DNA from 3 places in the Peribacillus sp. FSL P2-0133 genome. Region 1 is predicted to be linked to each of the others. Evidence: a T-box and tRNA genes for the amino acid it is inferred to sense, from the RefSeq annotation. Region 1 holds a T-box; the other regions hold tRNA genes.
The links. A T-box is a leader RNA that pairs with one kind of tRNA and senses whether it is charged. The one in region 1 lies ahead of thrS (threonine--tRNA ligase), so its partner is inferred to be a tRNA-Thr.
Positions count from the first base shown of each region.

Region 2: it encodes a tRNA-Thr, which carries the amino acid that the T-box ahead of thrS (threonine--tRNA ligase) is inferred to sense. The anticodon was not compared.
Region 3: it encodes a tRNA-Thr, which carries the amino acid that the T-box ahead of thrS (threonine--tRNA ligase) is inferred to sense. The anticodon was not compared.

Region 1 is NZ_CP150254.1:4,568,655-4,578,135, reverse strand. Features, by position in the region: gene MKY17_RS21990 (peptidase) at 1-295, shown strand, start outside; gene MKY17_RS21985 (amino acid permease) at 418-1,875, shown strand; gene MKY17_RS21980 (hypothetical protein) at 2,203-2,808, shown strand; gene MKY17_RS21975 (hypothetical protein) at 2,853-3,128, opposite strand; T-box leader at 3,250-3,473, shown strand; T-box leader at 3,504-3,727, shown strand; gene thrS (threonine--tRNA ligase) at 4,029-5,948, shown strand; gene MKY17_RS21965 (LysE family transporter) at 6,625-7,251, opposite strand; gene MKY17_RS21960 (MFS transporter) at 7,572-8,804, shown strand; partial or broken gene MKY17_RS21955 (LysE family transporter) at 8,887-9,215, shown strand; gene MKY17_RS21950 (amino acid permease) at 9,367-9,481, shown strand, end outside.
Region 2 is NZ_CP150254.1:811,659-821,139, reverse strand. Features, by position in the region: gene MKY17_RS03960 (hypothetical protein) at 1-78, shown strand, start outside; gene MKY17_RS03955 (hypothetical protein) at 663-824, opposite strand; gene MKY17_RS03950 (hypothetical protein) at 923-1,135, opposite strand; gene MKY17_RS03945 (DUF6241 domain-containing protein) at 1,984-2,526, shown strand; tRNA gene MKY17_RS03940 (tRNA-Leu) at 3,506-3,586, opposite strand; tRNA gene MKY17_RS03935 (tRNA-Cys) at 3,595-3,668, opposite strand; tRNA gene MKY17_RS03930 (tRNA-Gly) at 3,677-3,751, opposite strand; tRNA gene MKY17_RS03925 (tRNA-Gln) at 3,755-3,829, opposite strand; tRNA gene MKY17_RS03920 (tRNA-His) at 3,867-3,942, opposite strand; tRNA gene MKY17_RS03915 (tRNA-Trp) at 3,960-4,033, opposite strand; tRNA gene MKY17_RS03910 (tRNA-Tyr) at 4,040-4,123, opposite strand; tRNA gene MKY17_RS03905 (tRNA-Thr) at 4,140-4,215, opposite strand; tRNA gene MKY17_RS03900 (tRNA-Phe) at 4,223-4,298, opposite strand; tRNA gene MKY17_RS03895 (tRNA-Asp) at 4,311-4,386, opposite strand; tRNA gene MKY17_RS03890 (tRNA-Met) at 4,392-4,465, opposite strand; tRNA gene MKY17_RS03885 (tRNA-Val) at 4,570-4,645, opposite strand; tRNA gene MKY17_RS03880 (tRNA-Glu) at 4,661-4,735, opposite strand; tRNA gene MKY17_RS03875 (tRNA-Ser) at 4,746-4,837, opposite strand; tRNA gene MKY17_RS03870 (tRNA-Asn) at 4,843-4,917, opposite strand; rRNA gene rrf (5S ribosomal RNA) at 4,927-5,042, opposite strand; rRNA gene MKY17_RS03860 (23S ribosomal RNA) at 5,159-8,091, opposite strand; rRNA gene MKY17_RS03855 (16S ribosomal RNA) at 8,267-9,481, opposite strand, start outside.
Region 3 is NZ_CP150254.1:5,210,301-5,219,781, forward strand. Features, by position in the region: gene MKY17_RS25090 (isochorismate synthase) at 1-674, opposite strand, end outside; gene MKY17_RS25095 (1,4-dihydroxy-2-naphthoate polyprenyltransferase) at 974-1,894, shown strand; gene MKY17_RS25100 (TraR/DksA C4-type zinc finger protein) at 2,033-2,782, shown strand; tRNA gene MKY17_RS25105 (tRNA-Glu) at 2,824-2,895, opposite strand; tRNA gene MKY17_RS25110 (tRNA-Ser) at 2,899-2,989, opposite strand; tRNA gene MKY17_RS25115 (tRNA-Asn) at 2,991-3,065, opposite strand; tRNA gene MKY17_RS25120 (tRNA-Ile) at 3,076-3,152, opposite strand; tRNA gene MKY17_RS25125 (tRNA-Gly) at 3,158-3,231, opposite strand; tRNA gene MKY17_RS25130 (tRNA-His) at 3,236-3,311, opposite strand; tRNA gene MKY17_RS25135 (tRNA-Phe) at 3,329-3,404, opposite strand; tRNA gene MKY17_RS25140 (tRNA-Asp) at 3,428-3,503, opposite strand; tRNA gene MKY17_RS25145 (tRNA-Met) at 3,510-3,583, opposite strand; tRNA gene MKY17_RS25150 (tRNA-Ser) at 3,688-3,780, opposite strand; tRNA gene MKY17_RS25155 (tRNA-Ile) at 3,802-3,878, opposite strand; tRNA gene MKY17_RS25160 (tRNA-Met) at 3,889-3,965, opposite strand; tRNA gene MKY17_RS25165 (tRNA-Ala) at 3,994-4,069, opposite strand; tRNA gene MKY17_RS25170 (tRNA-Pro) at 4,087-4,163, opposite strand; tRNA gene MKY17_RS25175 (tRNA-Arg) at 4,175-4,251, opposite strand; tRNA gene MKY17_RS25180 (tRNA-Leu) at 4,261-4,349, opposite strand; tRNA gene MKY17_RS25185 (tRNA-Gly) at 4,362-4,436, opposite strand; tRNA gene MKY17_RS25190 (tRNA-Leu) at 4,445-4,526, opposite strand; tRNA gene MKY17_RS25195 (tRNA-Lys) at 4,535-4,610, opposite strand; tRNA gene MKY17_RS25200 (tRNA-Thr) at 4,631-4,706, opposite strand; tRNA gene MKY17_RS25205 (tRNA-Val) at 4,717-4,792, opposite strand; rRNA gene rrf (5S ribosomal RNA) at 4,803-4,918, opposite strand; rRNA gene MKY17_RS25215 (23S ribosomal RNA) at 5,037-7,969, opposite strand; rRNA gene MKY17_RS25220 (16S ribosomal RNA) at 8,144-9,481, opposite strand, start outside.

The DNA.
Region 1 (9,481 bases):
TGCGCTTGTTCATCAATATCGGCAAGTTGCCGGACAGGACCCTGTCATTGAGGCCTCCCCTTGGGGAACGGATGGGGGATTGCTGACACATGTCGGTGAAACGCCTGCAATCGTTTTCGGGCCAGGAGTAACCGAGGTTGCACACTATCCAAATGAATACATCCTGCTCGACAACGTGTTCTCAACAGCCGAAATCATTGCTCTTACATTAATTCAATGGTGTGGAATGGAGCCTGAGCAAGATGGGGTCACCCAGGCCGGGAATAGGGAGACGATACCAGGCAATGGCAATTAAACTGGATAGTATCCCAGCAAGTGAAGCGAACTATTAAGACTTTCACAAAGCGGTTGTTAAAAAACTCTTTTATTTCTTGAACTTTTAACTTTAAAAGAAAATGAGGTAGGAACCATATGGACATGAATCTCATTGATAATCAAGAACCGACAGTTAAAAGGAAACTGAAAGCAAGGCATATGACCATGATTGCCATTGGCGGTTCAATAGGAACCGGATTATTCCTGGCAAGCGGGGCAACCATCCAGAGCGCAGGGCCCGGCGGTGCCCTTGCTGCCTATGCCTGCATTGGAATCATGGTTTATTTCCTTATGACGAGCTTAGGGGAAATGGCGACATATATGCCTGTGTCGGGATCATTTTCCACCTACGCCACACGCTTTGTTGATCCCGCATTCGGCTTTGCACTTGGCTGGAATTATTGGTTTAACTGGGCAGTCACCCTTGCCGTGGAAATAGCTGCTGCAGCCATCATCATGAAATTCTGGCTCCCTGATGTACCCAGCCTTATATGGAGTGCATTATTTCTTGGAATCGTCTTCACCCTCAACGCCCTATCCATTAAAAGCTATGGTGAATCTGAATATTGGTTTGCCTTAATAAAAGTCATTGCCATCATTTGCTTCATCATTATTGGTTTATTGACCATATTTGGGGTTTTTGGCGGAAAGGTGATCGGATTTGAAAACTTCACCATGGACGAGGCACCATTCAAGGGAGGATTTTTATCGATCATCTCAATCTTTCTTATAGCGGGATTTTCTTTTCAAGGCACGGAACTGGTTGGTATTGCTGCCGGGGAAAGTGAGAATCCCGAAAAAAATGTTCCGAATGCGATCCGCCAAGTATTTTGGCGCATCCTGTTATTTTACATCGGGGCCATCCTGATACTCGGCCTCTTGATTCCGTATACAAGTCCAAGTTTGCTGAACGGGGATGTCGAAAACATTTCTGTAAGCCCTTTCACACTCGTCTTTGAACGGGCAGGACTGGCATTCGCGGCATCCGTCATGAATGCGGTCGTATTGACTTCCTTACTATCCGCAGGGAACTCGGGACTATATGCATCAACGCGGATGTTATGGTCGATGGCGAAAGATAAACAAGCTCCCCAATTCCTCGCCAAAGTCAATCGCAGGGGAATCCCGATGAATGCTTTGATTCTAACGGCATTAATTGGCGGGCTCGCCTTCTTGACATCCATTTTTGGGGACCATGTATTTACATGGCTATTGAATGCATCCGGGCTAACCGGCTTCATCGCCTGGATTGGTATTGCAATTAGCCATTATCGCTTTAGACGTGCATATGTTGCACAGGGCGGTGATTTGAACGAATTGAAATATAAAGCAAAATGGTTTCCGCTCGGTCCGATCCTATCATTCGTCCTTTGCATGGGTGTCATTGCAGGGCAGAACTATCAAGCATTCCTAAGTGGCAGCATCGACTGGTATGGCGTCGCCGTCTCCTATATCGGATTACCGATATTTCTGGCGATCTGGTTAGGATACAAGATTTATCACAAGACCAAATTAATATCATTAAAAGATTGTCAATTTGATAAATCAGATGTGGCTTGATATGAATAGATAAAAACCTGAGATCCCTTTGGGGACTCAGGTTTTTTATGGACTTTAATTAGACGATATCGGACGAAAATCCAGTTATATCTCCGAAAATAGAGATATATCGACGAAAATAGGAATATATCTCCGAAAATCCAGTTATATCGACGAAAATAGAAATATATCGACGAAAACGGCAATTATATCGACGAAAGCGGCAATTTTCTATTAAAATTCGCATCATGGTAATTTTTTCAATAAACCATTTTTTATAACTGAATAATTGGGGAAGGTGTGCAATACTATTAATCTATGTACTTTTATTATGTGGATGAAAGGAAAATGAGGATGAAAGAGGCTTATCGCGGTTCTGGAATTGGAGTCATTTTCATGGCGGTCTTCGGTACACTGTGGGCAGGTACTGGTATAATGGGATTGCAGGGGTGGGGGTTTCCCTACGTGGAACTCGCAGCCATATTCGTAGGAATCATAATGGTTATCGAAGGCATTTCATTAATTCATGCATCACAAAAAATGTCCAATCAAGTTTCAGAAAATGGGGCTAGGCGTCTGAAGCGTATCGGATTTTTGTTTAATATGGTCTTCATTGCCGAAGCGGTGCTGATTGGGATTGCCATTGCCGTCTGTAACTTGATCAATCAGACCGATCTTATACCGGGAGTCATCGCCATTATTGTAGGGATTCATTTTTTACCTTTGGCGTCACTTTTCCAAATCAAGGTTTACTATGCAACAGGAGTGCTTCTCTGTTTATTGGCGCTTATCACATTGCTTATTGTGCCAGATACTGTCATGTTTGGGGAGCATCAAATCCTTGCACCGTTATCATTGCTCGGCTTTGGATGCGCGCTAATTCTTTGGTCCACTGGACTTACGCTATGGCTTAGATTAAAGAAATCAAATCGAACGATAGCCGATGAAGATTGAACCAATCAAAAAACCCGTCATGGCAAACGGGTTTTTCATTTTGATTAATTTTTCATCCAGGTCAAGAGCCTGACAATTTGAAATGGTTCATTCCAAACGAGAATGAAACTTAAAAGAAAGAATGCAGCCACAGCCAAAAATTTCGACTTTCCTTTTTCATTTTTATACATGGCCCCGAAACTGCATAACATACCAATAACTAACGCACCGAATCCCGATATCATAAGCTGCTCGGAGGCTTTTGGTAAAGCAAGGGAACAGCAAAATGATAGTGTACCAATCACTGCAAATACAATAGACCAATTGCTTAAACGTTTCATAGTGACTCCTTTTTTACTAATTATACCAATTCAGTGTTTGCAATGAAATTAAAAAATTTGAGGTTGTCACTTATGGGAATATATTGTAATATATATAACAATATAAAAATCCATTTTCATTTTAGAAGCATTGATAAGGACATGAATCATTTTTACGGTCTTCAGAGAGGGAAGAGAAGCTGCGAACTTCCTGGCTTAGGAAAATGTTTTACCGCCTTTGAGCCATATCGGTGAACAAAAGTAACTGATATCGTCTAAGCTGCGTTACAAGCTCCAGAGCCATGAGTGATTCTTGCTTATGGGAAATTGGGTGGAATCACGGGTATAAACGCACTCGTCCCTTACTTAGGGATGGGTGCGTTTTTTATTATTATAATTATTGCCATGATAAGGACATGAATCATTTTTACGGTCTTCAGAGAGGGAAGAGAAGCTGAGAACTTCCTGGCTTAGGAAAATGTTTTACCGCCTTTGAGCCATATCGGTGAACAAGAGTAACTGATATCGTCTAAGCTGCGTTACAAGCTCCAGAGCCATGAGTGTTTCTTGCTTATGGGAAATTGGGTGGAATCACGGGTATAAACGCACTCGTCCCTTACTTAGGGATGGGTGCGTTTTTTTATATATAAAAATATTGCCATGATAAGGACATGAATCATTTTTACGGTCTTCAGAGAGGGAAGAGAAGCTGCGAACTTCCTGGCTTAGGAAAATGTTTTACCGCCTTTGAGCTATATCGGTGAACAAAAGTAACTGATATCGTCTAAGCTGCGTTACAAGCTCCAGAGCCATGAGTGTTTCTTGCTCTATGGGAAATTGGGTGGAACCACGGGTAAACGCACTCGTCCCTTACTTAGGGATGGGTGCGTTTTTTATTACTTAAAAAGGGGTGTTTATGTGATGGGTGAAAAAATGATTAAAGTTCAATTCCCGGATGGGCAGCAAAAGGAATATCAGCAAGGGATGACAGTGGAAAGTGTGGCAGGGTCCATCAGTTCAAGTTTAAGGAAAAAGGCAGTAGCAGGAAAACTGGATAAGCAACTGGTTGATCTAAGTCACAAGCTGAATGATGATGCAGAACTATCGATTTTGACTCTGGATTCGGATGAAGGATTGCAAGTATTACGACATACATCGGCGCATGTTTTGGCACAGGCTGTGAAAAGATTATACCGAAATGTGGAATTAGGAATGGGGCCAGTCGTGGAAGATGGATTTTACTATGATTTTAAGTTAGACCATCCTTTGAGCCCAGAAGATCTACAAGCTATTGAAAAAGAGATGGAACATATCATAAGTGAAAATCTGGAAATCAAAAGGATCGAAGTGACTTATGAAGAAGCTGTGAAGTTATTCGAGGGCAGAGGGGAGTCATTCAAGTTGGATATAGCAAAGAACATCCCTAATGGTCAAAAATTAACGCTCTATCAACAGGGGGAATTCGTCGATCTTTGCAGAGGGCCGCACCTTCCATCCACATCATTTGTAAAATCGTTCAAATTGACTCGTGTATCTGGTGCCTATTGGCGGGGAGACAATCAAAATGAAGTTCTTCAAAGGGTGTATGGCGTGGCATTCCGAAAGAAAAAGGATCTACATGAATACTTTGAATTCCTGGAAGAAGCGGCCAAACGTGATCACCGTAAATTAGGGAAGCAGTTGGAGTTATTCATGTTTTCGGAGGAAGCCCCTGGAATGCCGTTTTATTTACCGAAAGGGCAAATCGTTAGAAATGAATTGGAGAAATTCTCGCGGGAGCTTCAGACTGAAGCTGATTACGACGAAGTTCGGACTCCTTTCATGATGAACCAGCGGTTATGGGAACAATCGGGTCACTGGGATCATTACCATGAGAATATGTACTTCACTGAGGTGGATCAAACAAAATTCGCGATGAAGCCAATGAACTGTCCGGGTCATATGCTTATTTTCAAAAACAGTCTTTATTCTTACAGGGATTTGCCAATCCGGATGGCCGAATTCGGGCAAGTCCACCGTCATGAATATAGCGGTGCATTGAACGGGATGCTGCGGGTCCGTACATTTTGTCAGGATGATGCCCACATCTATGTTCGGCAGGATCAAATCGAAAGCGAAATTAAACAAGTGTTTCATCTGATTGATAAGGTGTATCGCACTTTTGGATTCGAGTATTCCGTGGAGCTCTCGACGCGTCCAGAGGATTCCATGGGCGATGATTCCCTTTGGGAAGCTTCTGAAACAGCCTTGAAAAATGTTCTGGAAAGCATCGGGATACATTATCAAGTAAATGAAGGGGACGGAGCATTTTATGGACCGAAAATTGATTTTCATATTAAAGATGCATTAAAACGAAGCCACCAATGTGCAACAATCCAACTTGATTTTCAAATGCCCGACAAATTTGATCTGAATTACATCAATGAAAATAATGAAAAAGTTCGTCCGGTCGTCATTCATCGTGCCATTTTTGGATCGATCGATCGTTTTTTTGGAATTCTGATAGAACACTTTGCCGGTGCTTTTCCGGCATGGCTTGCCCCGGTGCAAGTACAGATCATCCCTGTCTCACAAGTTCATTTGAATTATTGTTTAAAGGTTCAAAAAGAACTGAAGAATCAAGGCATAAGAGTGAAAATTGATGATCGGAATGAAAAGCTGGGGTATAAAGTCAGGGAAGCACAGTTGGGAAAAATCCCATATATGCTGGTTCTTGGAGATAAAGAAGAGAAAGAAAATGAAGTGAATGTCCGGAAATACGGGGAACAAGAAGTTGAAAATGTCGCAATAGAAACGTTCATCATGAAAATGGCCCAGCAAATAAAAGAACGCAGCATCTAACAAGAAAGCAGCCTAATCCGGAATTCACGAGTAAATGCACGAAACTCACGAGTAAATGCGCGAAACTCACGAGTAAATGCGCAAAACTCACGAGTAAATGCTCCTGAGATTAGGTTTGGATAAAAAAAGACAGCCGAATAAATCGGCTGTCTTTTTTCTATCTACAAATCCATACCCAGCCAACGCCCGGAATGAACTGCTGGAAACAGTTACGACCCGGGCCGCCGTGCCCGCCGCCAGGGCAGGTTAATCCTAGGTATTGTAATCCAACTATATCTGTATGATGAACCTCATTTGGAATGCCACCTTCAAGTATCTGTACCATACCAGTAGCATTATTTCCCCATTAAAATAAAGGTGTGCAGGGTGTTACCCCAAAAAACCTCTGAAACGTTGACCTTGTCGGCCTGCGTTTAAATGGCTCTGAATAGTGGTTACTGGAACCAGTGTTTGTACTGGCAGTCTGTCATCATAATAAGGCAAATTAACATAAGAATTATCGTAATAATATGGAACAGTAAAGTATGGAACATATAAAAGTAATAACCGTGATTATACTTTGTGTTTACCCTTTCAGGCTATGAACAATGGGGGATAAGTGTCTGGCATGGACAAAGAAGGATAATAAAATAGGCGGCCTGTTTTATCTATTTAATACGAACTCACGAGTAAATGCTTATGTAAATAAAACCTTGGCTGCTTGGATGGCAAAGTAAATGCCAATCCCTATAAGGGATATACCCGAAATGATCGAGATGCCCATTAGAATGGGTTTGGATAAAAAGCGTCTGAAGGTGCTGGCGATGATGGCCATTGCGAAATCCCAGGTTAAGAGGCCGACAAGGATACCTGAACTGTAAAAAAGTAAATGATCCATATCATATTTTGAAGCGGAGTTTGCGAGAATGGATCCATAAATCCCCAGCCAAAACAAAATGGATAAAGGATTCGAAAGGGACATGATGAATCCTGTCAGGAATGAAGAAAAAAGGGAATCTTTCGCTTTTCGTGCATTCACTTCAATCTTACCTGCACTTAGCAGACTTTCGATTCCGGTATAGGTCAGGACGAAAAATCCAAAAAGCCATAAAAATGTCTTCATGAAGGGGGTGTCCAAAAAGTGGACGACACCGAAAAAGACGAGGGCTATAAAAACAAAATCCGCTAAAATGGCACCCCAGCCAAAAATCCAGGCATGCCAAAAACCCTTCTTGATTCCTTTGTCCAATTGAGCAGCGTTTATGGGTCCGATAGGAGCCGCCAGTGATAAACCTAATAATACATAGCTGAAAAAAACACCCAATTCATCACCTCATCGTTTGATACATCTTCGCATATTTGAATGTATTCAAACAATTGGACTTGTACCACCTTTTTAGTCCTTTTTTGACGGTGAATCATAGTCTCGTTTGCTGTTTACCTAGTCGTAACAAATGTAAAAAAAGAGAAGAATATTTTAAAGGTCAAAAGGGGTAATTTTGGGAAAAGCGCTACTGAATAAATCCATCAAAGCTATAACATAATAATTTAAGACATCTAAAAAATGATGCAAAACATATTGATTTCACAAATGGTTACCTTTTATGCAATAAGTTGCTTTTATAATGGATGAGGAGTGTAAGTATGGAAGGTCATGAGAAGCAAAATAAAGACGTAAGCGTGTGGTGCCTGATCAGTATGGCATCAATTCCATTGGTGATGACACTTGGAAATTCAATGCTTATCCCGGTTTTGCCCATTTTCGAGGATAAGGTGGGGATATCTTCATTTCAATCAAGCATGGTAATAACAAGCTATTCCGTTGCATCCATTTTTTTAATTCCCATAGCAGGTTATTTATCAGATCGATTCGGACGGAAGATGGTGATCCTGCCAAGTCTGATCCTAGCCCTTATTGGTGGATTGGTCGCAGGTTATGCTTCATGGAAAATGGAAAATCCCTATACATGGATCATCATCGGGAGGGTATTGCAGGGGATTGGGGCATCTGGTGCCTCACCTATCATTTTGCCTCTGGTGGGGGATTTATACAAGGATGATGATGAAAAAACGAGTTCTTGTCTGGGTATCATAGAAACCTCGAATACATTTGGGAAAGTGCTTAGTCCAATATTGGGTTCCCTGTTTGCTGCATTTATCTGGTTTTTACCATTCTTCTCGATTTCATTCTTCAGTTTAATATCTATTGTCTTGGTCTTTTTCTTTATAAAGGTACCAAAGGAAAAGGATGATCCGAAGAAATTCAAAGAATTTTGGCATGATACGAAAAAAATATTCAAGCAGGAAGGAAAATGGTTATATACAGTTTTCCTGATTGGTGTATTTGTCATGTTGGTTTTGTTCGGCGTTCTTTTCTTTTTGTCTGATAATCTGGAAAAAATCCATGATTTGCATGGAGTCAAAAAAGGTTTAGTGATAGCGATCCCGCTATTTTTCCTTTGTGTGTCTTCTTACGTTGCAGGGAAAAAAATCAAGGGTGAATTACCAATCATGAAAAAGATCATCATGATTAGTATAATTGTCCTTTCAATCAGCCTTGTATTTGTCGGTTTTACTAAAAACAAAGTTTTCCTTTTATTACTCGTAACGAGCTTGGTTGGCATAGCAATTGGTGCGTTATTGCCGACACTCGACGCAATCATCACTCAAAATATAAAAAAGGAACAGCGGGGGACGATAACCTCCTTCTACATGTCATCCAGGTTCATCGGAGTTGCGGCAGGCCCTCCGGTCATGTCCCTTGTCATGAAAAATCATATCAATTTGAGCTATATCATTACAGGGATCATAGGCATAGGCATCGTCTTGATTGTTTTGAAATTCATTAGTTCAGACAAAAAAGAAGCTGCTGCATAATAGGATTCAATAGAAATTCTCCGAAAAAGCCGGGTTTTCCCACGGCTTTTTTTTGTTTGTAACACGCAAAAAAAATCAATACAGGAATAGAGATTCTTTAATTTCCTGTTTTTTGAACGGATTCATCATGTCAGTGACCAGTCCATTATCCATTTTATTCTGGTTGGGTATATATGGATCTGTTTTAGCTAAAACGGCTTCAAGCTATGGGACCTCCCAACTTTTCATTTATAGCGGAATGATTTGCTTGGTCTTACCTGCTGGGATTTTTTTGTGGCTGCATTAACGAATGGATTTCGCAGGTTTTTAAATGAAAAAAGCTTAATGGCCATTTCGATCATCTCTGGATTATCTTTGATCGGCTTTGGTGTTTATTTTGCATATCAAGGCATTTCTGCCATCGTATCATAATGCTTAAGCACTTCAATTCTTATTCGGGTATTTGATTTATCATTTGGTAAACTTCTTCCTTGCATAATTCATTGTGGCATTATCAACACTATGAATGATGGAAGGGGGGATTGTTATGACAACAAAAGCCAATTGCAGTTCAGCGAAAGGGATGGCTGCTCAAAATTCCAAAGCATCTGGTGAACAACAAGGCGATATGAAATGGTGGCAGCTATCATTGGTCGGTGTCGGCTGTACGATCGGGACTGGTTATTTCCTCGGTTCGA
Region 2 (9,481 bases), 2.1 Mb from region 1:
GCTGAAGAAATTGAAATCGCACTATCCTCTTCTGGCTATACGGAAGCAGAGCTAAGTGCTATGAATATTGAAATCTAAAATCATTGACCAATCTGTTAACGGAACGAATGGTAGAGTTAATACTCTTTGATCCATTCGTTTTATTATTAATCGTAAGAACAAACGTACTCTATACTATTGCTGATAAAATAATTATTTAATGGATAATATTTCTCATGACTCCCCGCAATATCTGTGGCACATAAATTCATGTATCGCCTTCATTCTTGAGTGATGAAAAATCAATGCACAATATCCCGCACATTTTGTACATATGTTGTAGTGCGTCATAAACGAAAAAAGCTTCACACAATTAAGTGTGATGCTTTTTGTAATAGCGATTCTTCGCTATTGATGATACCGGTGGCCGGGGTCGAACCCGCACTCCAGAGGAACACGATTTTGAGTCGTGCTTCGGGCAATTTCGAAATGAAAACGAACCCTTATCCATTGATATATCGACAATATAAAGCTTGAATGACGTCTCACTATTCGGTTGTATTCGTAAGATTCATTTTCAACGTGTTCACCGCTTGAACGTTTGTAAGTTATTGTTTTCCTATGTAGCTTAGAATGGACGGATATTGGAAATGATAGAATATCCCCCTCCCGAACACTAGTATTTAGAAATACAATAATAAGACGCCGCCCGCGTGGGAAGCGTCTTTTTCTTTTGTTTGTTCTGCATTATTAAAAATATCAAATAAGTATAAGGGAAGCCCATATACCTCTTGGGTTTCTCCTATTATTATAAAAAAATCAACATTAACATTTAACACAGCCATAAAAAACTCCCTTCCAAGTCGACTATTATGAACATCATGCCTTGTCCACTTTTTTTACAGTCTACCTGAAAAGGGTAACATCAAGTCGAAGTCAGACATTACCTAGGTCGGAAAAATATAACAGCATTTTCAGCCTGAGCGTTTACAAACCCATTCCTAACCATACATAATACAACATCACTTATAGGAGCACCTACCCGTAGGAACTTTCTACACGGGGATGCGCTTCCGATTATTTCAATTTTAGCAATATTCTCAAAGTTATCTTCATCTCTTACTATAATGACTACATCTGGACGCTTATTACTCATACAACCACCTCCTTTTGATGTCATAAATTAAATTATTCAGTTGTACATGAAGTTGTCGCGGCTTTTTTATTAATAAATTTCTAGGAAATAATTATCATTTTAAAGCAATGGGAGAGTCGCTAGATTCTTATCGAATAAACTTCACCGCGAGGTCGCCACGGAGATCAATCGGCAGCTTTGTTCCGCTAACAGGTAACGTTAGTTCAAACAACCGCCCTTTCAGTGGGCGTTTTTTCTAGGTCGAAAATCAAAACATTCTGATTTAACATAGCCTAAATAAAAACGCACGACTAAAAATCCGTGAAGACACGAAAAAACGGCTTTCCAATTAAGGAAAACCGCTTTATATCGTCGTTCTAAGATACCGGTGGCCGGGGTCGAACCGGCACTCCAGAGGAACACGATTTTGAGTCGTGCGGAAAGTATCCACGTTAAATATATCCGTTAAAACGCCGTCACCATTGGCGTTAGATTGTTCAGCAAATCAGACGGATTCCACCGTCGCGTACGACCGTATCAGATTAACGATAGTATACCCGGAAATGTCGAAATATGCAAACGAGTGTCGTAGTATGATGGCGCATTATATAATAGAAGAAAGGCGACCAATTGCGGTCGCTTTTTGGACTTACACGGACGTATCGCCAATGCGCCCGTTCATATAGTCAACAGTAGTCTCAGGATACTCTGTATTGGTTTCCAATAAAAAATTTTATATCCATATGGTTACTTAATAGTTTAAGATTATTTGTTAATATTTTATGTTATTATCATAATGGTTAGCTTATCCATAAAAGGATGTAACTGAAATGAGTGAATAATAGAACTATGACTCGGAGGAACTTATAATGAATAAATTTAGATGGTCAATGGTTGGACTTATAGTAGCTGCAGCAGCTATTTCAGTAATAATAACAATCAATCAGAACGCTAAAAATTTTGAAGCAAAGCAAGAAGATACGACTCCTGTTTTGGAGACAACGGAAGTGGAATACGAGACAACTGAAGAAGAAGATACGGAAGTAGAAACTATAAAAAATGAAAAAATTCTATATGAACTAGGTCTTGGCCCATCTTCAAAAAGAGAAGACGTTATGAAAACAATGCACAGTATGACTCATCAAAAAGTAGTTTCTGAAGAAAAATGGTACAACCTTGAAATGAATTCTGAAAACATCAATGCAGTCTATGAATTCATTAATGATAGCGAAGTTATCGACTATAAAAGTGAATTGCTAAGAATCGTAGGAAACTGGAAAGAAGGAAACTTCGACAATATAGTGGAAGATCACAATTACCTTTGGGGAGAACAAAATGGAAATGTCGGTAAAGCTACTGGAACTCTTACTCCTGAAGAAGAAGCTCAATTTGTTAAAGCAAACTTTGAATAGTCATTAAAAATCGAGCCCATCGAGTATTATATTAATATAAACAATAGGGGCTATTTCCGCTGACCCCCAAAGTGAAAATTTGATTCGCGGATTTATAATTCAGCAGATTTAGAGATATTCGCCCCCTGCCTTGGGGTAAATCGGTCATACCCCGGCTGCCCCTCCCGATACACACGCATATGTCTTCGTTGGCACACGAATTGCTTTATTATTTTATTCATTTCGTTGTATGAAGCACGCAATTCTATTAACATAATAGACATTTGAGGCAGTCGATATGCAACACAAACCGCGTCATAACAACGTTTGTGCACAACGGATTATTATCGAATATACACTTATGTAAACATCGTTGATTTAACGCGATTTATACTACGCTAATAAGGGCGATGTACCCCGCTATACTGCATAATGCTGTCGGCCATTCCGTGTATAGGACACTGCATAAACGGTAAGCTGAGCCCCGGAGTTTCAGGCGCCTATGCCCACGAGGAGCACCGTACAGGTGAAACGGACGCTCAGCCCTGGTATACGCCCTGTATTCGGAATACTTCGGAATGATCCCGTATCTTATCCTTTTAATACTCTCGGTAACAATTATTGACCGCCTTTGCTATGTCTAATAAAATCGGGTAATGCGTCGAAATGACGAAAGCTCATTCCGGTAGTATTTTATCGTATGTTCACGGATATTCCTTATTTCCCCATCCTTCAAAAACAACGCCAGTGCGTCGTCGAAGTCAAGGAAATCTGACCGCATGCTCCCACGCAGCTTCGAAATATCTTCCGTTGCTAAATCGTTATTACTCTTTCCCTTGCCAATTTTCGCCACTCTAGTACGGTTAATTACCCGATACAGCGCGTACGATTCGCCGCGTACGACTTTTACCTACAAAATCGTGCGCATACAACGAAAAAACGGCGACCTACCATTGCGGGTAGATTGCCATCAAATCGACGTTTATATTAACGTATATGATACCGGTGGCCGGGGTCGAACCGGCACTCCAGAGGAACACGATTTTGAGTCGTGCGCGTCTGCCAATTCCGCCACACCGGCATGTATGTTGGAGGCGGCAACCGGAATCGAACCGGTGGTAAAGGTTTTGCAGACCTCTGCCTTACCGCTTGGCTATGCCGCCAACGTTTTTGGAGCGAAAGACGGGATTCGAACCCGCGACCCCAACCTTGGCAAGGTTGTATTCTACCACTGAACTACTTTCGCATATGGCTGGGCTAGAAGGGATCGAACCTTCGCATGACGGAATCAAAATCCGTTGCCTTACCGCTTGGCTATAGCCCATTAACGTTGTATTCATTATATCACATTTATTGAAAAATGGGGCGACTGATGGGAATCGAACCCACGAATGCCTGAACCACAATCAGGTGCGTTAACCACTTCGCCACAACCGCCATTATAAGATTAAAATTGGCAGGGGTAGTAGGACTCGAACCCACACTGGAGGTTTTGGAGACCTCTGTTCTACCTTTAAACTATACCCCTATAAGATGGTGGAGGGGGGCAGATTCGAACTGCCGAACCCTAAGGAGCGGATTTACAGTCCGCCGCGTTTAGCCACTTCGCTACCCCTCCGCATATGGATGAAACATGGTGCCGGCAAGAGGACTTGAACCCCCAACCTACTGATTACAAGTCAGTTGCTCTACCAGTTGAGCTACACCGGCACTACTATGGTGGCTCAGGACGGAATCGAACCGCCGACACAAGGATTTTCAGTCCTTTGCTCTACCGACTGAGCTACTGAGCCAAACAATGAAAATGGCGGTCCCGACGGGAATCGAACCCGCGATCTCCTGCGTGACAGGCAGGCATGTTAACCGCTACACCACGGGACCATAGATTGCGGGGACAGGATTTGAACCTGCGACCTTCGGGTTATGAGCCCGACGAGCTACCGGACTGCTCCACCCCGCGACGTTAATAATGTTGCTATTAGGAATCAAGTTTTCGTGTTTAGCGTTTCAATAGGATGAATAATCAAACCCATTATGTAGAAACAACTTGTTCTTATTGAAAAATGGTGGAGGATGACGGGATCGAACCGCCGACCCTCTGCTTGTAAGGCAGATGCTCTCCCAGCTGAGCTAATCCTCCAATATGTTGTCTTAATGGTGACCCGTACGGGATTCGAACCCGTGTTACCGCCGTGAAAGGGCGGTGTCTTAACCGCTTGACCAACGGGCCAGGTATAAAATGGCGGAGAGCAAGGGATTTGAACCCTTGAGACAGGGTTACCCGTCTACACGATTTCCAATCGTGCTCCTTCGGCCACTCGGACAGCTCTCCAATAATGGCTCCGCAGGTAGGACTCGAACCTACGACCGTTCGGTTAACAGCCGAATGCTCTACCACTGAGCTACTGCGGAACAATACAAGCTTGGCGACGTCCTACTCTCACAGGGGGAAACCCCCAACTACCATCGGCGCTGAAGAGCTTAACTGCCGTGTTCGGAATGGGAACGGGTGTGACCTCTTCGCTATCGTCACCAAACATTGTTAGCATTTCCAAGACATATATTAGTATAACATCTTTTTGAGAAAATGCAAGAAGAAATTTTCATTCCTTCAAAACTAGATAATAAGAAGGTATTTCATTTTTTTAAAGCGTTGGTTAAGTCCTCGATCTATTAGTATCAGTCAGCTCCACATGTCGCCACGCTTCCACCTCTGACCTATCAACCTGATCATCTTTCAGGGATCTTACTAGCTTGCGCCATGGGAAATCTCATCTTGAGGGGGGCTTCATGCTTAGATGCTTTCAGCACTTATCCCGTCCGCACGTAGCTACCCAGCTATGCCTTTGGCAAGACAACTGGTACACCAGCGGTGCGTCCATCCCGGTCCTCTCGTACTAAGGACAGCTCCTCTCAAATTTCCTGCGCCCGCGACGGATAGGGACCGAACTGTCTCACGACGTTCTGAACCCAGCTCGCGTACCGCTTTAATGGGCGAACAGCCCAACCCTTGGGACCGACTACAGCCCCAGGATGCGATGAGCCGACATCGAGGTGCCAAACCTCCCCGTCGATGTGGACTCTTGGGGGAGATAAGCCTGTTATCCCCGGGGTAGCTTTTATCCGTTGAGCGATGGCCCTTCCATGCGGAACCACCGGATCACTAAGCCCGACTTTCGTCCCTGCTCGACTTGTAGGTCTCGCAGTCAAGCTCCCTTGTGCCTTTACACTCTACGAATGATTTCCAACCATTCTGAGGGAACCTTTGGGCGCCTCCGTTACTCTTTAGGAGGCGACCGCCCCAGTCAAACTGCCCACCTGACACTGTCTCCCACCCCGATAAGGGGCGCGGGTTAGAATTTCAATACAGCCAGGGTAGTATCCCACCAACGCCTCCACCGAAGCTAGCGCTCCGGCTTCTCAGGCTCCTACCTATCCTGTACAAGCTGTACCAAAATTCAATATCAGGCTGCAGTAAAGCTCCACGGGGTCTTTCCGTCCTGTCGCGGGTAACCTGCATCTTCACAGGTACTATAATTTCACCGAGTCTCTCGTTGAGACAGTGCCCAGATCGTTACACCTTTCGTGCGGGTCGGAACTTACCCGACAAGGAATTTCGCTACCTTAGGACCGTTATAGTTACGGCCGCCGTTTACTGGGGCTTCGGTTCAAAGCTTCGCTTGCGCTAACCTCTCCCCTTAACCTTCCAGCACCGGGCAGGTGTCAGCCCCTATACTTCGCCTTGCGGCTTCGCAGAGACCTGTGTTTTTGCTAAACAGTCGCCTGGGCCTATTCACTGCGGCTTTTCTGGGCTATTCACCCTAAAAAGCACCCCTTCTCCCGAAGTTACGGGGTCATTTTGCCGAGTTCCTTAACGAGAGTTCTCTCGCACACCTTAGGATTCTCTCCTCGCCTACCTGTGTCGGTTTGCGGTACGGGCACCTTACATCTCACTAGAGGCTTTTCTTGGCAGCGTGGAATCAGGAACTTCGGTACTATATTTCCCTCGCCATCACAGCTCCGCCTTAATGGAAACGGGATTTGCCTCGTTTCCGGCCTAACTGCTTGGACGCGCATATCCAACAGCGCGCTTACCCTATCCTTCTGCGTCCCCCCATCGTTCAAACGATGTATAGGTGGTACAGGAATATCAACCTGTTGTCCATCGCCTACGCCTTTCGGCCTCGGCTTAGGTCCCGACTAACCCTGAGCGGACGAGCCTTCCTCAGGAAACCTTAGGCATTCGGTGGAAGGGATTCTCACCCTTCTTTCGCTACTCATACCGGCATTCTCACTTCTAAGCGCTCCACCAGTCCTTCCGGTCTGACTTCAACGCCCTTAGAACGCTCTCCTACCATCGACACCTAATGGTGTCAATCCACAGCTTCGGTGATACGTTTAGCCCCGGTACATTTTCGGCGCGGAGTCACTCGACCAGTGAGCTATTACGCACTCTTTAAATGGTGGCTGCTTCTAAGCCAACATCCTGGTTGTCTAAGCAACTCCACATCCTTTTCCACTTAACGTATACTTTGGGACCTTAGCTGGTGGTCTGGGCTGTTTCCCTTTCGACTACGGATCTTATCACTCGCAGTCTGACTCCCAAGAATAAGTATTTGGCATTCGGAGTTTGACTGAATTCGGTAACCCGTTGGGGGCCCCTAGTCCAATCAGTGCTCTACCTCCAATACTCTCATCTTGAGGCTAGCCCTAAAGCTATTTCGGAGAGAACCAGCTATCTCCAGGTTCGATTGGAATTTCTCCGCTACCCACACCTCATCCCCGCACTTTTCAACGTGCGTGGGTTCGGGCCTCCATTCAGTGTTACCTGAACTTCACCCTGGACATGGGTAGATCACCTGGTTTCGGGTCTACGACCTCATACTCATTCGCCCTATTCAGACTCGCTTTCGCTGCGGCTCCGTCTCATCAACTTAACCTCGCATGAAATCGTAACTCGCCGGTTCATTCTACAAAAGGCACGCCATTACCCATTAACGGGCTTTGACTACTTGTAGGCACACGGTTTCAGGATCTATTTCACTCCCCTTCCGGGGTGCTTTTCACCTTTCCCTCACGGTACTGGTTCACTATCGGTCACTAGGGAGTATTTAGCCTTGGGAGATGGTCCTCCCTGCTTCCGACGGGATTTCTCGTGTCCCGCCGTACTCAGGATCCACTCAGGAGGGAACGAAGTTTCAACTACAGGGTTTTTACCTTCTTCGACGGACCTTTCCAGGTCACTTCATTTACCCCGTTCCTTTGTAACTCCATGTTGAGTGTCCTACAACCCCAAGAGGCAAGCCTCTTGGTTTGGGCTAATTCCGTTTCGCTCGCCGCTACTCAGGAAATCGCGTTTGCTTTCTCTTCCTCCGGGTACTTAGATGTTTCAGTTCCCCGGGTCTGCCTTCAGTACCCTATGTATTCAGGTAAAGATACTGTTCCATTACGAACAGTGGGTTTCCCCATTCGGAAATCTCCGGATCAAAGCTTACTTACAGCTCCCCGAAGCATATCGGTGTTAGTCCCGTCCTTCATCGGCTCCTAGTGCCAAGGCATCCACCGTGCGCCCTTTCTAACTTAACCGTTAAAAAAGTCTTACAGATGCTTTGAAAAAAATTAATTGCCTTCTATCTATTATCTAGTTTTCAAGGAACAAAGCAGAAAGAATCCATCACATCGTGATGCTTCTCTTTCCTATTTGAATGAATTACTCATTCAAAACTGAACAAAACAAAAGCGCTCTCGTAATTATCCTTAGAAAGGAGGTGATCCAGCCGCACCTTCCGATACGGCTACCTTGTTACGACTTCACCCCAATCATCTGTCCCACCTTAGGCGGCTGGCTCCATAAAGGTTACCTCACCGACTTCGGGTGTTACAAACTCTCGTGGTGTGACGGGCGGTGTGTACAAGGCCCGGGAACGTATTCACCGCGGCATGCTGATCCGCGATTACTAGCGATTCCGGCTTCATGCAGGCGAGTTGCAGCCTGCAATCCGAACTGAGAATGGCTTTATGGGATTCGCTTACCTTCGCAGGTTTGCAGCCCTTTGTACCATCCATTGTAGCACGTGTGTAGCCCAGGTCATAAGGGGCATGATGATTTGACGTCATCCCCACCTTCCTCCGGTTTGTCACCGGCAGTCACCTTAGAGTGCCCAACTGAATGCTGGCAACTAAGATCAAGGGTTGCGCTCGTTGCGGGACTTAACCCAACATCTCACGACACGAGCTGACGACAACCATGCACCACCTGTCACTCTGTCCCCCGAAGGGGAAAGCCCTATCTCTAGGGTTGTCAGAGGATGTCAAGACCTGGTAAGGTTCTTCGCGTTGCTTCGAATTAAACCACATGCTCCACCGCTTGTGCGGGCCCCCGTCAATTCCTTTGAGTTTCAGCCTTGCGGCCGTACTCCCCAGGCGGAGTGCTTAATGCGTTAGCTGCAGCACTAAAGGGCGGAAACCCTCTAACACTTAGCACTCATCGTTTACGGCGTGGACTACCAGGGTATCTAATCCTGTTTGCTCCCCACGCTTTCGCGCCTCAGTGTCAGTTACAGACCAGAAAGTCGCCTTCGCCACTGGTGTTCCTCCAAATCTCTACGCATTTCACCGCTACACTTGGAATTCCACTTTCCTCTTCTGCACTCAAGTTCCCCAGTTTCCAATGACCCTCCACGGTTGAGCCGTGGGCTTTCACATCAGACTTAAGGAACCACCTGCGCGCGCTTTACGCCCAATAATTCCGGACAACGCTTGCCACCTACGTATTACCGCGGCTGCTGGCACGTAGTTAGCCGTGGCTTTCTGGTTAGGTACCGTCAAGGTACCAGCAGTTACTCTGGTACTTGTTCTTCCCTAACAACAGAACTTTACGACCCGAAGGCCTTCTTCGTTCACGCGGCGTTGCTCCGTCAGACTTTCGTCCATTGCGGAAGATTCCCTACTGCTGCCTCCCGTAGGAGTCTGGGCC
Region 3 (9,481 bases), 640 kb from region 1:
ACGATCTTGTCGAGATCTGTCGTCTTGATTTCCTGAACAGCCTCTTCGACCGTCCGCTTCCATTTCTCAGGTTCGACTTCCCTCTGCATAACAAGGGAATTTGCACCCGATCCATTGCCATCCAAGCTTTCGAAAAGGAAAGCTTCCCGTTCATTTATCATATCTATGAAGAGTTTTTCTGAATCATCAGGCGAACAAAGTAAGTTTGTCGTTAAGTAAGCTTGATTCCCCACTATTGACAGCATGAAGGCAGGTATATAAAACAGGTTGTCCCCGAACTGATTCCACAGGAGCGTACTGTTAGTTTCATAATCAAAAGAAAAGCCCCCAAACAGTATAGGACCTGTCGCTTCTACATCGGTCACTCCTGTTTTGACAGCAGTATTCTGCAGTTTGATCCAGCTCTTTTCGACTTCTCTATAACGTTCGGCATTCGATGCCGCTTTGAGTTTCTTAACATTGCCTAAACCGGTGATGGTTATTTCCTTTGCAGGGTCCTCCCAGAAAAAGCGCTCACCCGCGTACCGTTCTCTTCCAGCTTGATAAAATGAAAGGGGGTTGTTGCAATTAACTTTCTTAATATGACTGAATAGAACTTGATCATTCAAGTCCTTCGCCTTTTGTATAGCTGAAGCCAGTCCCTGAAACTGTTCAGTTTCCTCTGAGATAGCCAAAAAAATCCCCCCAAATGTACATTTTAAAAGCTTTTTAACCTATTTAAAGATACACCTCCCTTGAACCTCATGTCAATAAAACGCCCCTTTACCGAACGATTCTTTCCTGCTTTTTTCCTTATTATATGAATCTTAGCGAATGTGGAGAAATATCCTTAATTCTGGAAATGCCCCATCCATGAATTCCAAATATCACCCTTGCCCACTTTTCCTGCATTTATTAGGATTACCTTTTGTGCAACAATTCAATATTTGTTATAATTTCGAGAGAACCAATAATGATTTTGAGGAGAGAAATAATGCAAACAGAATACGACGGACTTCCCCTTAAACGGACCTGGAAGATTTGGTGGGAGTTAATTCGTCCACATACACTAACCGCAGCTTTTGTCCCAGTCTTACTTGGAACTGTTATTGCACTTTTGGAAGATGGAGTGAATTGGTTATTATTCGCTGCCATGATGATTGCAAGTATCCTGATTCAAGCTGCAACCAATTTATTCAATGAATACTATGATTTCAAGAGAGGCTTGGATACGGAGGAATCCGTAGGCATTGGCGGCGGGATCGTCCGTCATGGGATGACCCCCAAACTAATCATGAACTTGGCCCTTGGCATGTATGCCATCGCCTTGATAATTGGAATCTATATCTGTGCCGCATCATCTTGGTGGCTTGCTGCAGTAGGACTGGTTTGCATGCTTGTCGGCTATCTTTATACGGGCGGCCCCCTGCCCATTTCATATACACCATTCGGGGAACTTTTTTCTGGATTGTTCATGGGCTTTTTGATAATACTGATCGCCTTTTTCATTCAAACCGGTGATGTTTCTTCAACAGCTATCTTAATTGCCATTCCAAGTGGAATATTGGTCGGATTGATCAACTTATCCAATAACCTACGTGACCATGACGGAGATAAGGCACATGGCCGCAAAACGATGCCGGTAGTCATGGGTCGGAAAAACGCCTTGACATTCATGGCAATCATGTTCGCCTTCTCTTATCTATGGATAGTTGGGCTAGTCCTTACCGGAAGCGTAACGGCGTGGATCCTCCTTGCCTTCCTAAGCATCCCGAAAGCCCTGGCCGCAATCAAAGGCTTCGTAGGTAAAACGCAGCCGATCACGATGGTGCCAGCAATGAAAGCCACGGCACAAACGAACACCTTCTTTGGCTTACTCATGGCCATTGGATTATTCATCAGCTATCTTATATAATCTCCGAGGACTGAGCTCATCGCTCAGTCCTTTTTTTCTATCATCCGTTCCATATTGTTTTCCTATACCCCGATTCGGGTAATAGATAATACAACCATTATAAAATGAGATTTAGACTTTAGAAGGAGTGAATCCGATATGGCAACGAAACAACAAACGCAAAAATTCAAAAAAGAACTGCTTCAAGAAAAAAATGAGCTAAGTAATAGAATTCAAAATGATGAACAATCCGTTCTGGAGAAAAGCCAGACCGAATCCGTAGGGGAATTATCAGCCTATGATAATCATCCTGCTGACCTAGGAACCGAACTATTCGAGATGGAACGGAATCAAGCACTCGATGAGCATGCACAATCCGAAATGGAGAAAATCGATGAAGCTTTGAAAGCCATGGAGGAAGGTTCGTATGGACATTGTAAAACCTGCAATAGGGAAATCCCCATCGAGAGGCTTGAAGCGATCCCAAGCACCCTCTACTGTGTCGAGCACGCCCCAGAACGGCCACTTTCACAAGACCGGCCTGTGGAAGAGGAAATACTGATTCCATCCAAGGGTGATCATTTTGAAAATCGTCATGGAATCAAAATGGTGGATAAAGAAGATAGCTTTGGTGAAGTTGCCAAATTCGGTACATCCGAAACACCATCCGATTACACAGGAGATCATGATAATTATAATGGCCTTTATAAAACCGAGGATGAAACGAACGGGTTTCCTGAAGACTATGAAGGATTTGCCGCAAATGATATCGAAGGAAAAAATAGAGTGAATATAACGAACAAAAAGCAAAAGGAATATGAAGTTACACTTGAAGAAGAAAATATAGAATCCAATCTTGGAGACATTCCCTATAAACAAAAAGATAGTTATATCAATGAAAAGAAATGAAAAAAAGAAGCATACATGAATGTATGCTTCCTTTTTTGTTATGACCCGTACGGGATTCGAACCCGTGTTACCGCCGTGAAAGGGCGGTGTCTTAACCGCTTGACCAACGGGCCAACTGGCGGAGAAGGAGGGATTTGAACCCTCGCGCCGCTCGCGCGACCTACACCCTTAGCAGGGGCGCCTCTTCAGCCTCTTGAGTACTTCCCCATGGCTCCGCAGGTAGGACTCGAACCTACGACCGTTCGGTTAACAGCCGAATGCTCTACCACTGAGCTACTGCGGAACAATGAATATGGTGGGCCTAAATGGACTCGAACCATCGACCTCACGCTTATCAGGCGTGCGCTCTAACCAGCTGAGCTATAGGCCCATATTTGGAGCGGGTGAAGGGAATCGAACCCTCATCATCAGCTTGGAAGGCTGAGGTTTTACCACTAAACTACACCCGCGAAATGGGGCGACTGATGGGAATCGAACCCACGAATGCCTGAACCACAATCAGGTGCGTTAACCACTTCGCCACAATCGCCGTAATTTTTTGAAATATGGTGGCTCAGGACGGAATCGAACCGCCGACACAAGGATTTTCAGTCCTTTGCTCTACCGACTGAGCTACTGAGCCACATATGTATCAAATTTAAAGAATGGCGGTCCCGACGGGAATCGAACCCGCGATCTCCTGCGTGACAGGCAGGCATGTTAACCGCTACACCACGGGACCTAATAATTGCGGGGACAGGATTTGAACCTGCGACCTTCGGGTTATGAGCCCGACGAGCTACCGGACTGCTCCACCCCGCGACGGTAATAATGAAACGATTTGCATCAAGTTTTCGTGTATATCGTTTTGTCCACATCCATTATGTAAGGGTGTTTCAAAACAACTTGCTGCTTTTTTGAAAAAATGGAGGAGGTAGAGGGATTCGAACCCCCGCGGGATTTGACTCCCCTGTCGGTTTTCAAGACCGATCCCTTCAGCCGAACTTGGGTATACCTCCATGGCTTTTGAAAAGTGAATATGGTGGACCTTGTAGGACTCGAACCTACGACCGGACGGTTATGAGCCGTCTGCTCTAACCAGCTGAGCTAAAGGTCCTTATATTTATTGGTAGCGGCGGAGGGGATCGAACCCCCGACCTCACGGGTATGAACCGTACGCTCTAGCCAGCTGAGCTACACCGCCAATATAATATAAGTATCTGATTGAAAAATGGTGGAGCCTAGCGGGATCGAACCGCTGACCTCCTGCGTGCAAGGCAGGCGCTCTCCCAGCTGAGCTAAGGCCCCATTCATTAAAAATCACGTGGTCGGGAAGACAGGATTCGAACCTGCGACCCCTTGGTCCCAAACCAAGTGCTCTACCAAGCTGAGCTACTTCCCGCAATAAAAACATGGTGCGCCCGGCGGGAGTCGAACCTACAACCTTCTGATTCGTAGTCAGATGCTCTATCCAATTGAGCTACGGGCGCATATTATGATGGTGCCGAGGACCGGAATCGAACCGGTACGGTAGTCACCTACCGCAGGATTTTAAGTCCTGTGCGTCTGCCAGTTCCGCCACCCCGGCACATACGAAAAGTGGAGCGGAAGACGGGATTCGAACCCGCGACCCCAACCTTGGCAAGGTTGTATTCTACCACTGAACTACTTCCGCATGAAAGATGCGGGTGAAGGGACTTGAACCCCCACGCCTTGCGGCGCCAGATCCTAAGTCTGGTGCGTCTGCCAATTCCGCCACACCCGCATATAAAATGGTGAGCCATGAAGGATTCGAACCTTCGACCCTCTGATTAAAAGTCAGATGCTCTACCAACTGAGCTAATGGCTCGTGCTTGTACTATCTTAAAATGGTGCCGGCAAGAGGACTTGAACCCCCAACCTACTGATTACAAGTCAGTTGCTCTACCAGTTGAGCTACACCGGCAGGTGTAAAATGGTGGAGGATGACGGGATCGAACCGCCGACCCTCTGCTTGTAAGGCAGATGCTCTCCCAGCTGAGCTAATCCTCCATATGAAACTGCTTGGCGACGTCCTACTCTCACAGGGGGAAACCCCCAACTACCATCGGCGCTGAAGAGCTTAACTGCCGTGTTCGGAATGGGAACGGGTGTGACCTCTTCGCTATCGTCACCAAACAATGTTAACATTTTTTCAAGACATATATTATTATAACGTCTTTTTGAGAAAATGCAAGAAGAAATTTTCATTCCTTCAAAACTAGATAATAAGAAGGTATTTCATTTTTTTAAAGCGTTGGTTAAGTCCTCGATCTATTAGTATCAGTCAGCTCCACATGTCGCCACGCTTCCACCTCTGACCTATCAACCTGATCATCTTTCAGGGATCTTACTAGCTTGCGCCATGGGAAATCTCATCTTGAGGGGGGCTTCATGCTTAGATGCTTTCAGCACTTATCCCGTCCGCACGTAGCTACCCAGCTATGCCTTTGGCAAGACAACTGGTACACCAGCGGTGCGTCCATCCCGGTCCTCTCGTACTAAGGACAGCTCCTCTCAAATTTCCTGCGCCCGCGACGGATAGGGACCGAACTGTCTCACGACGTTCTGAACCCAGCTCGCGTACCGCTTTAATGGGCGAACAGCCCAACCCTTGGGACCGACTACAGCCCCAGGATGCGATGAGCCGACATCGAGGTGCCAAACCTCCCCGTCGATGTGGACTCTTGGGGGAGATAAGCCTGTTATCCCCGGGGTAGCTTTTATCCGTTGAGCGATGGCCCTTCCATGCGGAACCACCGGATCACTAAGCCCGACTTTCGTCCCTGCTCGACTTGTAGGTCTCGCAGTCAAGCTCCCTTGTGCCTTTACACTCTACGAATGATTTCCAACCATTCTGAGGGAACCTTTGGGCGCCTCCGTTACTCTTTAGGAGGCGACCGCCCCAGTCAAACTGCCCACCTGACACTGTCTCCCACCCCGATAAGGGGCGCGGGTTAGAATTTCAATACAGCCAGGGTAGTATCCCACCAACGCCTCCACCGAAGCTAGCGCTCCGGCTTCTCAGGCTCCTACCTATCCTGTACAAGCTGTACCAAAATTCAATATCAGGCTGCAGTAAAGCTCCACGGGGTCTTTCCGTCCTGTCGCGGGTAACCTGCATCTTCACAGGTACTATAATTTCACCGAGTCTCTCGTTGAGACAGTGCCCAGATCGTTACACCTTTCGTGCGGGTCGGAACTTACCCGACAAGGAATTTCGCTACCTTAGGACCGTTATAGTTACGGCCGCCGTTTACTGGGGCTTCGGTTCAAAGCTTCGCTTGCGCTAACCTCTCCCCTTAACCTTCCAGCACCGGGCAGGTGTCAGCCCCTATACTTCGCCTTGCGGCTTCGCAGAGACCTGTGTTTTTGCTAAACAGTCGCCTGGGCCTATTCACTGCGGCTTTTCTGGGCTATTCACCCTAAAAAGCACCCCTTCTCCCGAAGTTACGGGGTCATTTTGCCGAGTTCCTTAACGAGAGTTCTCTCGCACACCTTAGGATTCTCTCCTCGCCTACCTGTGTCGGTTTGCGGTACGGGCACCTTACATCTCACTAGAGGCTTTTCTTGGCAGCGTGGAATCAGGAACTTCGGTACTATATTTCCCTCGCCATCACAGCTCCGCCTTAATGGAAACGGGATTTGCCTCGTTTCCGGCCTAACTGCTTGGACGCGCATATCCAACAGCGCGCTTACCCTATCCTTCTGCGTCCCCCCATCGTTCAAACGATGTATAGGTGGTACAGGAATATCAACCTGTTGTCCATCGCCTACGCCTTTCGGCCTCGGCTTAGGTCCCGACTAACCCTGAGCGGACGAGCCTTCCTCAGGAAACCTTAGGCATTCGGTGGAAGGGATTCTCACCCTTCTTTCGCTACTCATACCGGCATTCTCACTTCTAAGCGCTCCACCAGTCCTTCCGGTCTGACTTCAACGCCCTTAGAACGCTCTCCTACCATCGACACCTAATGGTGTCAATCCACAGCTTCGGTGATACGTTTAGCCCCGGTACATTTTCGGCGCGGAGTCACTCGACCAGTGAGCTATTACGCACTCTTTAAATGGTGGCTGCTTCTAAGCCAACATCCTGGTTGTCTAAGCAACTCCACATCCTTTTCCACTTAACGTATACTTTGGGACCTTAGCTGGTGGTCTGGGCTGTTTCCCTTTCGACTACGGATCTTATCACTCGCAGTCTGACTCCCAAGAATAAGTATTTGGCATTCGGAGTTTGACTGAATTCGGTAACCCGTTGGGGGCCCCTAGTCCAATCAGTGCTCTACCTCCAATACTCTCATCTTGAGGCTAGCCCTAAAGCTATTTCGGAGAGAACCAGCTATCTCCAGGTTCGATTGGAATTTCTCCGCTACCCACACCTCATCCCCGCACTTTTCAACGTGCGTGGGTTCGGGCCTCCATTCAGTGTTACCTGAACTTCACCCTGGACATGGGTAGATCACCTGGTTTCGGGTCTACGACCTCATACTCATTCGCCCTATTCAGACTCGCTTTCGCTGCGGCTCCGTCTCATCAACTTAACCTCGCATGAAATCGTAACTCGCCGGTTCATTCTACAAAAGGCACGCCATTACCCATTAACGGGCTTTGACTACTTGTAGGCACACGGTTTCAGGATCTATTTCACTCCCCTTCCGGGGTGCTTTTCACCTTTCCCTCACGGTACTGGTTCACTATCGGTCACTAGGGAGTATTTAGCCTTGGGAGATGGTCCTCCCTGCTTCCGACGGGATTTCTCGTGTCCCGCCGTACTCAGGATCCACTCAGGAGGGAACGAAGTTTCAACTACAGGGTTTTTACCTTCTTCGACGGACCTTTCCAGATCACTTCATTTACCCCGTTCCTTTGTAACTCCATGTTGAGTGTCCTACAACCCCAAGAGGCAAGCCTCTTGGTTTGGGCTAATTCCGTTTCGCTCGCCGCTACTCAGGAAATCGCGTTTGCTTTCTCTTCCTCCGGGTACTTAGATGTTTCAGTTCCCCGGGTCTGCCTTCAGTACCCTATGTATTCAGGTAAAGATACTGTTCCATTACGAACAGTGGGTTTCCCCATTCGGAAATCTCCGGATCAAAGCTTACTTACAGCTCCCCGAAGCATATCGGTGTTAGTCCCGTCCTTCATCGGCTCCTAGTGCCAAGGCATCCACCGTGCGCCCTTTCTAACTTAACCGTTAAAAAAGTCTTACAGATGCTTTGAAAAAAATTAATTGCCTTCTATCTATTATCTAGTTTTCAAGGAACAAAGCAGAAAGAATCCATCACATCGTGATGCTTCTCTTTCCTATTGAATGAATTACTCATTCAAAACTGAACAAAACAAAAGCGCTCTCGTAATTATCCTTAGAAAGGAGGTGATCCAGCCGCACCTTCCGATACGGCTACCTTGTTACGACTTCACCCCAATCATCTGTCCCACCTTAGGCGGCTGGCTCCATAAAGGTTACCTCACCGACTTCGGGTGTTACAAACTCTCGTGGTGTGACGGGCGGTGTGTACAAGGCCCGGGAACGTATTCACCGCGGCATGCTGATCCGCGATTACTAGCGATTCCGGCTTCATGCAGGCGAGTTGCAGCCTGCAATCCGAACTGAGAATGGCTTTATGGGATTCGCTTACCTTCGCAGGTTTGCAGCCCTTTGTACCATCCATTGTAGCACGTGTGTAGCCCAGGTCATAAGGGGCATGATGATTTGACGTCATCCCCACCTTCCTCCGGTTTGTCACCGGCAGTCACCTTAGAGTGCCCAACTGAATGCTGGCAACTAAGATCAAGGGTTGCGCTCGTTGCGGGACTTAACCCAACATCTCACGACACGAGCTGACGACAACCATGCACCACCTGTCACTCTGTCCCCCGAAGGGGAAAGCCCTATCTCTAGGGTTGTCAGAGGATGTCAAGACCTGGTAAGGTTCTTCGCGTTGCTTCGAATTAAACCACATGCTCCACCGCTTGTGCGGGCCCCCGTCAATTCCTTTGAGTTTCAGCCTTGCGGCCGTACTCCCCAGGCGGAGTGCTTAATGCGTTAGCTGCAGCACTAAAGGGCGGAAACCCTCTAACACTTAGCACTCATCGTTTACGGCGTGGACTACCAGGGTATCTAATCCTGTTTGCTCCCCACGCTTTCGCGCCTCAGTGTCAGTTACAGACCAGAAAGTCGCCTTCGCCACTGGTGTTCCTCCAAATCTCTACGCATTTCACCGCTACACTTGGAATTCCACTTTCCTCTTCTGCACTCAAGTTCCCCAGTTTCCAATGACCCTCCACGGTTGAGCCGTGGGCTTTCACATCAGACTTAAGGAACCACCTGCGCGCGCTTTACGCCCAATAATTCCGGACAACGCTTGCCACCTACGTATTACCGCGGCTGCTGGCACGTAGTTAGCCGTGGCTTTCTGGTTAGGTACCGTCAAGGTACCAGCAGTTACTCTGGTACTTGTTCTTCCCTAACAACAGAACTTTACGACCCGAAGGCCTTCTTCGTTCACGCGGCGTTGCTCCGTCAGACTTTCGTCCATTGCGGAAGATTCCCTACTGCTGCCTCCCGTAGGAGTCTGGGCCGTGTCTCAGTCCCAGTGTGGCCGATCACCCTCTCAGGTCGGCTACGCATCGTCGCCTTGGTGAGCCATTACCTCACCAACTAGCTAATGCGCCGCGGGCCCATCTATAAGTGACAGCGTAAAC